4 regions of the Ruegeria sp. HKCCA5839 genome follow, and region 2 is predicted to be linked to each of the others. Evidence: riboswitches for the same ligand, from Rfam matches in the RefSeq annotation. Region 2 holds a riboswitch; each other region holds the start of a gene.
The links. Region 2 has a riboswitch for cobalamin ahead of GOV38_RS14350 (energy-coupling factor ABC transporter permease). Riboswitches for the same ligand answer to the same signal wherever they lie in the genome.
Positions count from the first base shown of each region.

Region 1: it holds a riboswitch for cobalamin, as region 2 does, so the genes downstream of both, GOV38_RS04700 (DUF1636 domain-containing protein) here and GOV38_RS14350 (energy-coupling factor ABC transporter permease) in region 2, are expected to answer to the same signal.
Region 3: it holds a riboswitch for cobalamin, as region 2 does, so the genes downstream of both, GOV38_RS18750 (DUF1636 domain-containing protein) here and GOV38_RS14350 (energy-coupling factor ABC transporter permease) in region 2, are expected to answer to the same signal.
Region 4: it holds a riboswitch for cobalamin, as region 2 does, so the genes downstream of both, GOV38_RS20925 (hypothetical protein) here and GOV38_RS14350 (energy-coupling factor ABC transporter permease) in region 2, are expected to answer to the same signal.

Region 1 covers NZ_WQIE01000001.1:954,772-958,319, forward strand. Annotated here, with positions in the region: gene GOV38_RS04690 (hypothetical protein) at 1-83, opposite strand, end outside; gene GOV38_RS04695 (NAD(P)-dependent oxidoreductase) at 328-1,287, opposite strand; cobalamin riboswitch at 1,432-1,637, shown strand; gene GOV38_RS04700 (DUF1636 domain-containing protein) at 1,722-2,102, shown strand; gene cobW (cobalamin biosynthesis protein CobW) at 2,099-3,154, shown strand; gene cobN (cobaltochelatase subunit CobN) at 3,158-3,548, shown strand, end outside.
Region 2 covers NZ_WQIE01000005.1:72,120-75,667, forward strand. Annotated here, with positions in the region: gene GOV38_RS14335 (hypothetical protein) at 1-263, opposite strand, end outside; gene GOV38_RS14340 (helix-turn-helix domain-containing protein) at 326-742, opposite strand; gene GOV38_RS14345 (cation transporter) at 816-1,451, shown strand; cobalamin riboswitch at 1,542-1,736, shown strand; gene GOV38_RS14350 (energy-coupling factor ABC transporter permease) at 1,784-2,461, shown strand; gene GOV38_RS14355 (hypothetical protein) at 2,937-3,278, opposite strand; gene GOV38_RS14360 (hypothetical protein) at 3,275-3,548, opposite strand, start outside.
Region 3 covers NZ_WQIE01000008.1:96,320-99,867, reverse strand. Annotated here, with positions in the region: gene GOV38_RS18760 (ABC transporter substrate-binding protein) at 1-831, opposite strand, end outside; gene GOV38_RS18755 (ABC transporter ATP-binding protein) at 831-1,628, opposite strand; gene GOV38_RS18750 (DUF1636 domain-containing protein) at 1,625-1,981, opposite strand; cobalamin riboswitch at 2,083-2,289, opposite strand; gene GOV38_RS18745 (hypothetical protein) at 2,453-2,875, shown strand; gene GOV38_RS18740 (MoaD/ThiS family protein) at 2,892-3,137, opposite strand; gene GOV38_RS18735 (xanthine dehydrogenase family protein molybdopterin-binding subunit) at 3,130-3,548, opposite strand, start outside.
Region 4 covers NZ_WQIE01000013.1:51,287-54,834, reverse strand. Annotated here, with positions in the region: gene GOV38_RS20935 (DNA polymerase III subunit gamma/tau) at 1-440, opposite strand, end outside; gene GOV38_RS20930 (protein-tyrosine phosphatase family protein) at 582-1,070, shown strand; gene GOV38_RS20925 (hypothetical protein) at 1,072-1,479, opposite strand; cobalamin riboswitch at 1,568-1,790, opposite strand; gene GOV38_RS20920 (alpha/beta fold hydrolase) at 1,910-2,779, shown strand; RNA gene ffs (signal recognition particle sRNA small type) at 2,795-2,893, opposite strand; gene GOV38_RS20910 (bifunctional 2',3'-cyclic-nucleotide 2'-phosphodiesterase/3'-nucleotidase) at 2,933-3,548, opposite strand, start outside.

The DNA.
Region 1 (3,548 bases), on a different contig from region 2:
AATGCGCAGAGCGCCAAACTGAAATAGTCGTTACGCTTGGAAATCACGCGAACCTCAAAAGTGCTTTCATTGCCTGTATGCAAGCTAATCAGCCTTTAAGAAACGGCTCAGGATAACAATTTGGCTAATATGGTATTTTAGCCCCTGTTCTGTTGGCGTGATCAGGTTTCGAACGGGTGCACTCCACGTTTATGCAGCCTTTGTTTCAGGCAGCATTCCTTTGTGACCTTGGCGACCTTGCTGATCCTTACAAGCGTGGTCGGTTCTAGCCTTTCAAATACGCCAACGCAGCTTCACGCAGATCGGTTGGGTTTGGTGCCCAAGTGCTTACTGGCTAAACGTTCGGTTTTGCGGAATCACTTCGTAACCGGGCTCTTCTGGCTCATCGTCTTCCATCTCTGCTGGAAAACCTGCCGCGCGGATATCCAGTCCGGTGGCTTCCTCGAGGCGTTTGATGATATTGGGTGAGAGTTCGCGTTCGCCAAATCGCGCGATGCCATCGTCGAAGATTTTGATCATGACAGGGTTGATCTCAAGCGGCACGCCTGCGCGATCCGCCACGTCCTGAAACAGGCCGATGTCCTTTTTCACCAGGTCCATGGTGAAGGAGATATCGCGCGAACCATTTAGGATCACCTGGCTTTCGGTTTCGTGCACAAAGGACGTGCCCGATGAGATTTTGATGGCCTCATAGGTCGTGCCCAGATCCATTCCAGCAGCCTTGGCTGTTACCAATGCCTCGGCACATGTGATGAGGTTGGCGGTTGCCAGATAATTGGTCAGCACTTTCAGCACCGAGGCCGAGCCCAGATCGCCCGTGTGCAGCACCCGGCGTCCCATTGTGGTCAGAAACGGCAGGATCCGCTCGAATGTCTCACGGTCACAGCCAGCAAAAATCGAGATATTGCCGGTTGCCGCGCGGTGACAGCCGCCCGAAACCGGGCAATCGACAGCCGCGCCGCCCCGTTCGATCACCAGTGCGCCCAGGCGTTTGGCTTCGGCTTCGTCGGTGGTCGACATTTCCATCCAGATTTTGCCGGGCCCCACTTCGGGCAGCATCTCTTGCATCACAGCGTCCGAGGCCGCAGGCGATGGCAGGCAGGTGATCACCGCGTCGCAATCGCGCATGAGTTGCGCCGGGCTTTCCGCGGCTTTTGCACCTTTGGCAACAAACTCGGCCACCAGAACTTCGTTCAGATCATGCACGGTCAGATCAATGCCATTGCGCAGCAGCGATCCTGACAGCTTGCCGCCCACATTTCCCAGCCCGATAAAACCTACTTTCATTCAGCTCTGCTCCCCTGTTTGCAGTTTTGGTCAGGCGAACACAGCGCGCAAAGCCCGTCATGCCGCTCAGCGACCCGCACAAGTCGCTTTTCAGCCCTTGGCCTTGTTGTTAGCGCAACGCGCTTGACAACGGGGTCAACTGTGCCTCATGAGCCATATGTTGGTGTCTGCGACAGCAGATGAAAAGGGAATGCGTCAGCGGATCGTCCGTCAAACGCAGCCGCCCCCGCGACCGTGACCGGAGAGGGTGCCCAAAGCCACTGGCCTAGGCCGGGAAGGTGGGACATCCGACAGAGGCAAGCCTCTGACATCCGCAAGCCGGGAGACCTGCCAGCACAAAAGACTGAAACCGGACGGGGTGTTCCGGAGTGGGGTCTGACGTGACCCGCATGAAACCCCGTCCCCCACGAAAAGGATCTGGGGGGATGAGAGATATGACCGAGGCAGTACCGGTCGAGTTGTTGGTCTGCACCACCTGTCGGCGCGGCCTGCCCATAGAGGACGACGCGGAACGGCCCGGCGCATTGCTGCACAAGGCGCTGGCGCAAGCTGATCTGCCCGAAGGGATCACGCTGAAAGCCGTTGAATGCCTGTCGAACTGCGACGAAGGCTGTTCCATCGTTTTGCGCGGCGGGCCCAATCGCTGGACATTCGTCTATGAACACCTGAACGAGACCGACCATGTCGAGACCATCGTCGACGGCGCCACGAAATACCTGGAGACCGAAGACGGTTTGGTCAAATGGCGTGAGCGTCCTGAGCATTTCCGCAAGAACTGTGCGGCACGTATTCCCCCGATTGGAGCCCTGAAATGAGCACGCTTGAAAAGCTTCCCGTCACTGTGATCACCGGCTTTCTGGGGTCTGGCAAAACCACATTGGTCAAGCATCTGATGCTGAATCCTCAGGGCAAGCGCCTGGCCGTCGTCGTCAATGAGTTCGGCGATGTCGGTGTTGATGGCGATATCCTGAAATCCTGCGCGATCCCTGATTGCCCTGCCGAGAACATCATGGAACTGGCCAATGGCTGCATCTGTTGCACCGTGGCCGATGATTTCATCCCCACGATCGAAGCGTTGATGGCGCTAGAGCCGCGCCCCGATCACATCCTGATCGAAACCTCGGGTCTGGCGCTGCCGAAACCGCTGCTCAAGGCGTTTGACTGGCCCGATATCCGCTCGAAAATCACTGTGGACGGTGTCATTGCCCTGGCCGACGCCGAGGCGGTCGCTGCGGGTCGCTTTGCAACAGATGTGGCGGCCGTCGATGCGCAGCGGCTGGCGGATGACTCGATTGATCATGAAACACCCCTGTCCGAGGTCTTTGAAGATCAGATTTCCTGTGCCGATATCATCCTGCTGACCAAGCCCGATCTGGCCGGTCCCGAAGGCGTGGCCAAGGCCAAAGCGGTGATCGCCGCCGAGGCTCCGCGCCCGCTGCCGGTGGTCGAAGTTGCCGAAGGCGTTGTGAATGTGCGCGTTGTTCTGGGGCTTGAGGCCGCGGCCGAAGATGACATGGACGCGCGCCCATCGCATCATGACGGCCACCACGATCATGAGCATGACGATTTCGACAGCATCATCATCGAGTTGCCAGAACAAAGCGACCCGCTTGATCTGGTGGCGAAAATCGAACGTCTAGCCACCGAGCTGAACATTCTGCGCGTCAAAGGCTATGCCGCTGTGCAGGGCAAGCCGATGCGTCTTCTGGTGCAAGCCGTGGGTGCGCGCGTGCGTCATCAATATGACCGTCCGTGGCAACCGGGCGAAGACCGACGGTCGCGCCTTGTGGTGATCGCCGAGCATGACGACATCAAAGAAGCAGAGATACGCGCTATCCTTGCGCCCGTAAGCGAGGCTGCCGAATAAGCCATGCATGTCGTCTTTCGCGAAAGCCACGGGCTCGAAGAGACAGAGACCCCGACCGATCTGGGCCAGAGCCCGGCGGATCTGGTGGTGCTGTCCTTTTCGGACAGTGACCTGGGCGCTTTCGCGGCTGGCTGGCATCGCGGCGGCGGGCCCGACGGGGATATGCCAACCCTGAGGCTGGCCAATCTGACGGCTCTGAAACATCCGCTATCGGTCGACACCTATGTGGAACAGACGCTGGAAGGTGCCAAGGGCATCCTGATCCGCCTGATCGGCGGGGTTCCCTATTGGTCTTACGGGCTACAGCAAGTACTGGCGCTGGCACAGGCGAAAGGCATTGCACTGGCGGTCTTACCGGCGGATGGGCGCGAGGATACGCGGCTGGATGACTATT
Region 2 (3,548 bases):
TGTGGTGCAATTGTCTGTGGAACCTGCAGAATTATGAGTTCGGTATCGGCATTCGAGATGGCCGCAAATTCACCGTCGATCCCGTCGGTCTGTTTGCCGCCAATCGCGAGATAGAAAGCACGCAGTTTTTTCAAGTCTTTTGCGTACAATACGGCACCTTTGAGCATTGCAAAATACCTCCAGAGCCTTGCGTAGCAGACATTGGCCGACGTTGCAGCATCGGTGAATTCGGGCTCGCTCAGGACCTTCGCCGCATGACTCATCAAGGTCTGCGGGGCGGGCAAAGCTCCAATTCGCTACGTCAACGCCAAAGTCTGATTTCGGGTTAATGCTCGTGATTGCAAAGCTTGTGATCCGCTAGAGAAGCCAGAACATAGCAGTCTTCCGACACGCCATCGCCGTCACAACCCTTGGAAATCCGAACCAGCTCTTTTTCAAGTGACCTTAGCCGTTTGATCTTGGCCCTGACTTCGGAAAGCTGTGAGATGGCGATATCCGTCGCGGCTTGGCATGAACGATCTGGGTGGCATTGAAGCTCGATCAGTTCCGAAATCGCCTCAATCGAGAAGCCAAGGTCACGCGCATGCTTGATGAAGCTAAGGCGTTCCAACCCAGCCGCATCATAGCGCCGTTGGTTGCCTTCAGTGCGTTCTGGTGCGGAAAGCAGGCCCATCTCTTCGTAATAGCGGATGGTCGGAATCTTGACCGCTGTGCGCTTGGACAGGTCACCAATCGAAAACATCAAATTACCTCTTGAACCTCTAGCCACTAGAGAAACTACACTATGCTAAAGACAGATTCAAAGAGGTTTCCTTATGTCAGGATGTTGCGGACACGACGCGAAGTTTGACGGCGTTTCAGATGATTACAAAAGGCGATTGTGGATCGTCATTGCACTCAATGCCACGATGTTTGTGGTCGAGATGACCGCCGGGCATTATGCGAAGTCTCAGGCACTACAGGCCGACGCACTCGACTTCTTGGGGGATGCCCTCACCTATGGCATTTCTCTGGCTGTAATAGGCGCTTCAATCCGAGCGCGAACAAATGCTGCCCTAGCCAAAGGCCTCAGCCTTTTTCTGATGGGTTCATGGGTATTCGGGTCGACCGTATATCGGGTGTTCTACGTCGGCGTTCCTGAGGCTGAAATCATGGGAATGGTGGGGTTCCTTGCACTGCTTACAAACCTTGCCAGTGTTCTTCTGCTCGTCAGGTACAAAGATGGAGACGCGAATGTCCGCTCCGTCTGGCTTTGTTCCCGCAATGATGCCATCGGGAACGTGGCAGTGATGTTTGCCGCTCTCGGCGTTTGGGGCACAGCCACAGGATGGCCTGACCTAATCGTAGCGACGATCATGGCGGGTTTGTTTTTGTCATCATCTGTACAAATCGTGCGCCAAGCTCTGGCGGAGCGGCGTGATAGCAAGCTCCATCAACAGGTTAGTGCCTAACGGAATGAAACTCCTGACGCCAAATTGAGCCAGAGCCAGGATATTGTTTTGTCAGGCGTCAGCGTTTTGATTGACTCGTCGGGAAAGCGCGTGAATAGGATGCGATGCGGTGGTCGGGATGGTTCGTTCCGACTGAAAAGGGAACGAGGTGAGAATCCTCGGCTGCCCCTGCAACTGTAAGCGGTGAGCAAACCCGGAATTGCACCACTGACACACTGTGTTGGGAAGGCTCGGGAGCGCGTTGAGTCGCAAGCCAGGAGACCTGCCGCTAGAGCAACCGCCGAGTTTCTCGGCATCAAATGTCGTCAGGAAGGACGGCAAGGAGACTGAATATGCATATTGAACCGGGCGTCGTAGACGGCGCGAAAATGGTGTTTGCCTACGGAACGGCCGCCGCCGCCGCTGGTTATTCCCTCAAGCTGGTGGCCGACGATTTGAAGTCGCACTCGGTGATTTCATTCGGGGTACGCAGTGTGCTGGCTGTGGCTACGGTGTTTTTGTTCTTCGAGGTGTTCCCGCACTTTGCGGTTGGCATCTCTGAGGTGCACTTCATATTGGGAACCACGATACTGCTGCTGCTTGGTGCGGGACCCGCAGCAATAGGTCTTGCGGGTGGGCTTTTTGTCCAAGGTGCTTTGTTTGCGCCGAGCGACATGCCCATGTACTTCGTGAACGTGACAACGCTGTTGTTCCCGCTGTTCCTCATCGACGCCTTGGCAAAACGCATCATCCCTGAGCAAAAAGCCTACGTCGATTGTAGCTACGGCGAAGTATTCAAGCTTTCACTTGCTTACCAAGGTGGTGTGATTGCTTGGGTGGCATTCTGGGCGTTTTATGGCCAAGGCTTCGGAGCCGAGAACATGGCCGCCGTTGGAAGCTTCGGCGCAGCTTACCTGTTGGTGGTTCTGGTTGAACCCATTGCTGACCTGGCAGTGTTGGCTGGCGCGAAGCTTCTTCGTGACAGCAAGCAAAGCGGTGTGTTTACGCGTCGGCTATACCACCCGGCTTGAGTCTAACAATCAGGGCGGCTCCAGTAGCTGCGGGCCGCCTAAATCCGATGCTGCGCAAACACTTGGTGAGCCGCCGAAGTCGATTGCAGGTACGGCAGCACATCTTCACCAAAGCCATCTCTCATAACCGGGTCCAACATCGGATACCTGACTTTCGCAGCTTCGCAGCAACTTGATGGGTTTGGGCTCGGAGCGGTCATTGAGTTGTTCTTTGCGGATGCGTTGCTGGTCAGATAAGTGCCCTTGCCCGACGAAAAAGGAAGGGGCCTAAGCAGCTCCCTCTAAGTTCTCTCTAGGTCACTCTCTCAGCAAAACCTCGAACATCCGACGCCCCACCAGCATTCGCCGGGAACAACTCACGGTTCCGCCTTACGTGAGCCTTTCCTCAGCGCGACCCGCGTCGAACACTGAGTTGAATGCGGGGGCTACTGTTGGGTTGGCGACCAGCTTATCGATGGCCTCTTGGGGGATTACTTCAAACTCTGCCATTCGGTGCGTCCTTGGTTATCCCGAGCAACCCATCGATCTGCGACAGTTGTGTTCGGAGCTTGGTTTTCATGACCCTGCGGGCATGTTCGAACGGAACGATCTCTGCACCGAGAATGTGGTTTGATTTTGCTTGAAAGCCCCGAGCAGAACTCAGGTCAAACGTCCAAGCGCCCGGACGGTCGGTGTAGACGGCTCCTGACGGTTGTTGGAGAACGTAGGCTGCGCCCGAAGTGCCTGCGGTCAACACCTCACAGTAGGCTGCGGAGAGGTTCTCTCGGAGACGCATCAGGTCAAGTTGCAAGTGACCCTCGTACTTTGAGTTGCTCATTTCAGTTCCTCCGGCATAGTCAGCCCGCTACTTCTTGCGACCCTGCGGATGTCGGTGGATATGAAGGCGTAGGTCTTGTTTAGGATGGCTACGATCTCAGCCCGCTCGCCGTATCCTGGCTTGATCATCTGGTTCGGGTGGGCTGTCTCGATCTGTTCAGCCTCGTCTCGCATTTCTTGGGCAATCTGACGGATACCTGCGAGGATCGAGAGGGTGCGCTTCCAGCTTTCGGTCTCGTCGGTCAGTGGTCCTGGTGTGGGGTTGGTCTTT
Region 3 (3,548 bases), on a different contig from region 2:
CTGCGACATGACCGGATGGTCCTGCAAAAACTTGAACGTATCCTCGGCGCCGTTGCCGGTTTGATAGTCCAACAGCACAAGAAATTCAGGATTCGAAGCAGCAACCGCCTCCCACGAGGTGCGACCCCAGCTGGTGTCGAGATCATGGGTCACGTTTTCACCACCCGCAGCAGTGATCATCGCGTCAGGAATGGCGAATTTACCGGCGGTGAACGGTGCGTCTGCAGGACCGTCCAAAAGGAAAACACGGGGTTTTTCCAAGTCGGCGGTCTGCGCCTCGATGGCGGCCAGTTGGTCTTTCCAGTCTGAAACCAGCGCCTCGGCCTTGTCCTCGACATGCATGACCTGCCCAAGCCGCAGCACATCGTCAAACAGCAGATCCATGCTGGCCTGCGGGCGATCATCGTGCAGATGCACACAGCTTTCGGTCAGGATCATGGTCTTGATGCCAAAAGGCGCCAAAGTGTCAGGCGTCACCTCACCACCCGGTCGCATGCCATAGTACCAACCGGCGAAAAACAGATCTGGCTCGGCCGCTACAAGGTTTTCGACAGTGGGGTATTTGGGCGCAAGCTCGGGGATGTCTCCGCGCTGCGCGTCAAAATCGGGGCTGGTCTTGTACCAACCGGTAATGCCAGTCAGACCCACGATCTTGTCCTGCAACCCAAGCGCAAAGGCCATATCGGTCATGTTCATGTCATGCACGACCAGCCGTTCGGGTTGCTTCTCAAAGACAAGCGGCTCACCGCAATTGTCGACGGTAACACCCTGCGCCACAGCGCTGGTGGCCATGCCGGTTGCAAGAAAAGCCGACCAGATCAGTCGTTTCATCAATTCGTCCTTTTGTTCGATATGGTAGTTTTGCGGATGTCGAGCGCGGGGATCACGCGGCCTTCGTACTGAAAACTCAGGTAATCCACGCCAAACGTGTCTTGAACATGATCCGAGGTCAGAACCTGATCGACAGGGCCAAACCCGGTCATGCGGGTCGATTTCATCAGTGCCACATGAGTGGCGAATTCCGGGATCAGCACCAGGTCATGTACGATCATGACAACCGTGATGCCCAACTGCGCCACCAGAGACAACATGCGCCCCTTGGCGTCTGGGTCCAGATGGTTGGTGGGCTCATCCAGAAACAGCAGCGACGGCTTTTGCGCCAACGCACGCGCGATATGTGCCCGCTGACGCTCTCCGCCTGACAGCATGGCCATGCGTTTCTCCGCCTGTCCTGCCAGCCCAGTCAAGTCCAGAATCCGGTTGATGTCTTCGGCATGTTCTGCGGCAGAACGATCCGCCCGGATGGGGATCTGACCCAATGCAATGTAATCGCGCAGCATCAAGCGCCCGTCTGGCAACTCTTGCTGGCCGACAACCGCAATGCTGCGCGCCCTATCCATCGCAGTCATGGATTTGAGGCTGCGCCCGCTCACATGCACATCGCCCAATGCCAAAGGCACCGCACCGCACAGCAAGTTCAACAATGTGGTCTTGCCAGCACCATTTGGCCCGGCAATGGCGAGGATGGCACCTTCCTCAAGCGCAAAAGTCACGTCCTGCAACAAAACATCACCGTTCAACGCGTAGTATTCCAGGTTCTCGGCAACCAGAAAGGCGGGTTGAGTCATTGCAGCACCTCCTCTCCGATCCGGGGTAGGCGGGCGAGCGTTTTGTGCAGCAGCGCCTTGGGCCTGTCGGTGGCCTTCGTCCAGCCATCTGCGCTGGCATGATATTGCCGTGCAAAGGTAAGCAGGGCGGCGATGTCATCATCGCTTTTGATATCACCAAAGAGATACTGCGCCTTGTCTGTGGCTTGAAACCCGACGGTGCATGGCCGCTCACAGCCAGCCATACAAGACACGTGCCGAATGGCGAAACCATTCGGCAAACTGCTGACCTCTGCAGCGATTTCGGCGCTTACCGCAGCTCCACCGTCACAGGTCGAGCAGATCAGAATGAAGTGATCAGGATTGGCAGTCATTTGCCGTCTCGCTTGTTGCCAAACGAGGACGGAAGGTATCAGTCGTATTGCTGCACGCTGAACGCGCCATCTTGACCTCCTTCCAGGGCACCCCGCCCCGGTGTGGTTGCATCAAAGATGGCAGGTCTCCTGACTTGCGGGTCATTGCTTGGCCGTCCTTCCCGATCCGATGGATCAGTGGCTGATTGGCTTTGCTCACCGCTTACAGTTGCGGGGGCAGTCACGGACTAGGTGGCTTCGTGCACCGCACCGTGTTCCCTTTTCATCCCTTGGGCGGACCCGCAGGAACCATCACAATCTGAGTGCCTGAGATCGCAAAACGCGTCAACCGGATTCGACAGGGCACAAAAATTTGATCCACCCGATCTCACAACAACCCGCCAGAGCGTGATCGGGGTTTATTGGGCGTCAGCGCGGGTCATCCCCACCTTTGTATCAAGCCCCCAAACTGGGCCGATGAAAGGAGACGTTATGACACGTTCAATTTCCAAATTACTTCCTGCCCTGGTTGCGCTAGTTGCCGGCTTCGGGCCGCATATGGCAACCGCGAATGACGCACACCATCCTCAAGGAGCGGTCTACAAGATCATTCAGGCAGGTAACGCTCATGTGCCTCAGCTCTCTTCGCCAGCTGTCCACAAGCATTATGCTTATGTTGCGCAAACGGCGAAAGCCAAACCGGCGGCGCCGGTTGTAAAGGTCAAGACACTCAAGAAAAAATCAGTTGGGAAGAAGTTCCTGTTCAAACATTATGGCTATAATCCGTACCAGCCTCGCAAGTTCCGCGGCCATAGCGGACATGTGATCAAGAAGAAACCCAAGCATCATGGCAAGGTACATCACAAGGGATTTCGCAATCAGCACTTTTTTGCGCCCCAGTACCGCTACCGCTGAAGCCAGAAAGGTCGGTTTAGCCCCCCCTTAGGCGCTGCATCAAGTAAACTTCAGCGCCTTCGGGCACTGGCTCGGACAGTCCCGAGGCGATGATCCGGCCATTGATCGCGATTGAGACGCCGGCATCTATAGGCGCCTGCAATTGGGGGTAGCGACGCACAAGCTCGCGCAATATTTCGCCCGTCGTCGTGGCGTCGACTTCGACAACCTGCTGGCCCCCGGTCAATGACCGGAGACCTGACCAAAGGTTGACTTCAACCATCCTGCTTCAGCGCCGCCAGAATACGCGGCGGTGACATGGGCAGCTGGCGCATCCGTACACCCGCTGCGTGCGATACCGCGTTGGCGATGGCCGCTAAGGGTGGCACGATCCCGGTTTCTCCGACACCGCGCACTCCGTAAGGGTGGCCAGGGTTCGGGACCTCGACAATCACGGTATCGATCATCGGAAGATCACTGGCGACAGGGATGCGGTAGTCCAGGAAGATCGAGTTCTGCAGGCGACCATCGTCGCCGTAGATATACTCTTCGTTCAGCGCCCAGCCGATACCTTGCGCAGCGCCCCCCTGATACTGGCCTTCCACATAAGCCGGGTGGATCGCCTTGCCCGCATCCTGGATAACGGTATAGCGAGACACGCTGGTTTTGCCGGTCTCGGGGTCAACCTCGGCGT
Region 4 (3,548 bases), on a different contig from region 2:
AACGCGCTGGTCGACAGCATGTGAACCTCGTCGATGATATAGATCTTGTACCGCGCGCTGGCGGCGCGATAGCGGACACTGTCGATGATCTCGCGAATATCATTCACACCGGTGCGACTTGCGGCATCCATCTCAATCACATCGACATGGCGGCCTTCCATGATGGCCTGACAGTGTTCGCATTGACCGCAGGGTTCCGTTGTAGGTCCACCCGTGCCGTCAGGACCGATGCAATTCATACCCTTGGCGATGATCCGGGCCGTTGTGGTTTTCCCCGTTCCCCGAATGCCGGTCATGACAAAGGCCTGGGCAATCCGGTCTGCCTCGAACGCGTTTTTCAGCGTGCGGACCATGGCGTCTTGCCCAACCAGATCGGCAAAGGTTTCCGGGCGATATTTGCGGGCGAGAACCTGATAGGCAGGGCTTGGCGTGTCGGTCATGTTGTCTCTGACGGATTCGAGTTCCGATGCAGCGTAGAGCGACCTGCTCGTCGCGTCCACCACGAGGGCGCGAATTTCGTTTTGGATTTGGCTTGGCTTGGTTACACCGCTGAGGCACAGAGGCGCCGAAGGACACGAGACATGAGTGGATTTCAGATTTACAGTCTGACTGTGGGCGATGGGCAGTTGGCATTGTGCCCATTGCCGGGGCGCGATGGCAATTACGAAGCTGATCTATGTGCGATTGCGGCTTGGGCGCCGGATCTGGTGATCACTTTGACGACTGCCGAAGAATTGGCCCAGCTGGGGGCCTCGGCGTTGGGGCGCGACGTTGAGAATATCGGTGCGAAGTGGGTCCATTTCCCGATTGCCGATTTCGGCACGCCCGAGGATGACGCACAGTCGACGTGGGAAGATGTCAGAGCTCTGGGCCTGTGCCAGCTGTCTGGCGGCGGCCGGGTTCTGGTGCATTGTCGTGGCGGCTGCGGGCGGTCTGGGATGGTGGTGCTGCGGTTGATGATTGATAGCGGCGAAGCGCCGGTAGAGGCGTTGGCACGGCTCAGAAAAACCCGCGTTTGCGCTGTGGAAACTCAAGGACAGATGGACTGGGCGATGGGCCGTCAAGGCTGAGCTAGATCGAGGCCTGCTCGGCAGCCTGCGCCGCCATTGGCGCGGCGTTGGTGGTGACCTGCAACATGGCGCATGGCGCCTTGACCAAGGCGTCTGCGGGCATCGAAGTTACTTTGCACGAGAACATCAAGTCAGCGAACTGTTCCAGAGTCTCGTTTTCTGTCCGGGGATCAGCGTCACAAAAAATTCGAACCTGCTTTGGTCGGGCCAGATATCGTGCGGTGCACCCTTCGGCGCAATGGGTCAGCTGTGCGTGGCCGTCAACTTCGAACCCATCTGTTGTAACAGGTTGGGCCGTTGACATCGCCTGGGTTATCGCGCGCGCCAATTGCGCCAGCGCCGGGCAGGGTTTGCCAGTGCGCTGGCAAAGAGTGGCCGAAAATTGGTGAGTTTTTGTGTTCCAGATCATACCGCGCCCTCCGCGCAATGAGCAGGGGCGACGATCAGGAACACTTGGCTTCCGACAAGCAGGCCCGCCCGGACACCCCGCCCGAGTTTCGGTTTCAATTCTTGATGGCAGGTCTCCTGACTTGCGGGTTATCGCTTTGCCGACCTTCCCAGCCTTGCGGCCAGTGGCTTTTCGACATTGCTCTCCGCCTACAGTTGCGGGGGCAGTCTCGGATTTGGGCTGTTCCGATCGGATCGGATTGGCCCGCACCGCGTTCCCTTTTCATCCCGACCCCAAACCGGGGTGCGAGAACCATCACACAACCGCTAGCGTTCGGGGTGGGGCGCTGTCAAGCGGACGTTTGGTCATGCGCGCTGCGGCTTGACAGTGATGGTCGAGCTGGGCGCATATTAATTCTGAACTGATTGGTTCAGTGTGGGCGGGTGACACTATGCGAGATGACCAGCATATTATCGAAACCGAGGATTTTTGGATTCCGTCACAGGGCGGAAACCTGTCGGCGCGGCTGTACAAACCAGTCATCGAGCCGGAAATTGTGGTGACTCTGAACAGTGCAACCGGAGTTCCGCGCGACTACTACCAGCATTTCGCACTCTGGCTGGCGCTTGAGCATGGTATGGCTTGTCTGACCTATGATTATAGCGGCTTTGGGCAGTCGCTGACCGGGCGCATTCAGGATGCAACTGTTACCATGGCCGATTGGGCCTTGGTGGATATACCGGCAGCGCGTGCAGAACTGCGCCGTCGCTATCCGCAGGCCCAGCATTGGACCATAGGGCATTCCATCGGTGGAATGTTAGGCCCGGTTCAGCCGGATGTGGCGCAGATCGACCGGCTGATTTGCGTGAACTCGGGGCTTGTGACCTTTACCGACCATCCCTGGCCCTACCGTGCCTTGGCTGGGTTGTTCTGGTACGGGCATGCACCACTGCTTGCGCGTATGTTGGGGTATCTGCCCGGCAGGGCGGTTGGGTTTGGCCCGGACCTGCCGGCGGCGGTTTATTGGCAATGGCGCCGATGGTGCACGGCTCCGCGCAATTATGCGCCTGAAATCGGTGCGTCCTTGCCCGATGTCACCTGGGATTCGACCTCAGGCACAGTCGACCTGGTGACTTTCACGGACGATCAGATGGTCCCACCGCAAGCCGTTTGGCGGCTGGCCGAGCTGTTCGGACCTGACGCGCAACGCCATCTGATCGACCCGAAGGACCATGGCTTGCAATCAGTGGGCCATATCGGGGCTTTCGCGCGGCGCAACGCAGCCATCTGGCCGCAGCTTATCGCACAGCAAGGTGTCTAGAAAGGTTGTGGAAGTAAGTGAGAGGTTGGACATCGACCCAAGCGGGGCTCGTTGTGGCTGCTTCCTTCCGGACCTGACCAGGTTGGCGAGGCGCTCGCCCGCGCCAACCTCTCGACCCTGGATATAAGCAAGCACCGTCGGATTCGCAACCCATCAGAGCGTCAATGCGATCCGCAGGAAACCCTGCGCATCGGTCCCCAGTATCTCTGGCGCGTATGGGTCAAGCTCGTCGATATGCGCCAAAGCTCTTGGTCCGGTTTCCAGGATCGCTTTGGCACCACCCAGATTGCTGAAGCCAAAGGGATTTTCGGCGTGTTCCAAAGGATCTATCTGGCTGCTTTCAGCCAAATAGTCCCGCAAAACGCTTTGGATGCTGCAGGATGGAAGGTCGAGTTTGCGTGCATCGGTCACGGCGTTGAAATTTCCACCACCATTGACGCGATAGTTGTTGGTAGCGACGACGAATTCCGCTGCATCGTCAACAGGTCGCGCTTGCCAGCGCAAATTTCGGACCCGGCGGGCCTCTGGATCTGAAAGATGCCCATCCGCCCGATAACGCGCCGGTTGGCTGAGGTCGATTTCATAGGTCAGTCCATGAATGACATCAAAGTTGTGACCCGCGCGATCGGGGTCTGTCAGAACTCTTGCCGAGTCTGGATTCAGCTGCCTGAAAATCCCTGCCGACATTTCGAGCCATTCGCGTAGCTGTACCCCGGTGACACGCACAGCACGCAGTTCATTTGGGAACAGGTGAATATCTGCGACATGC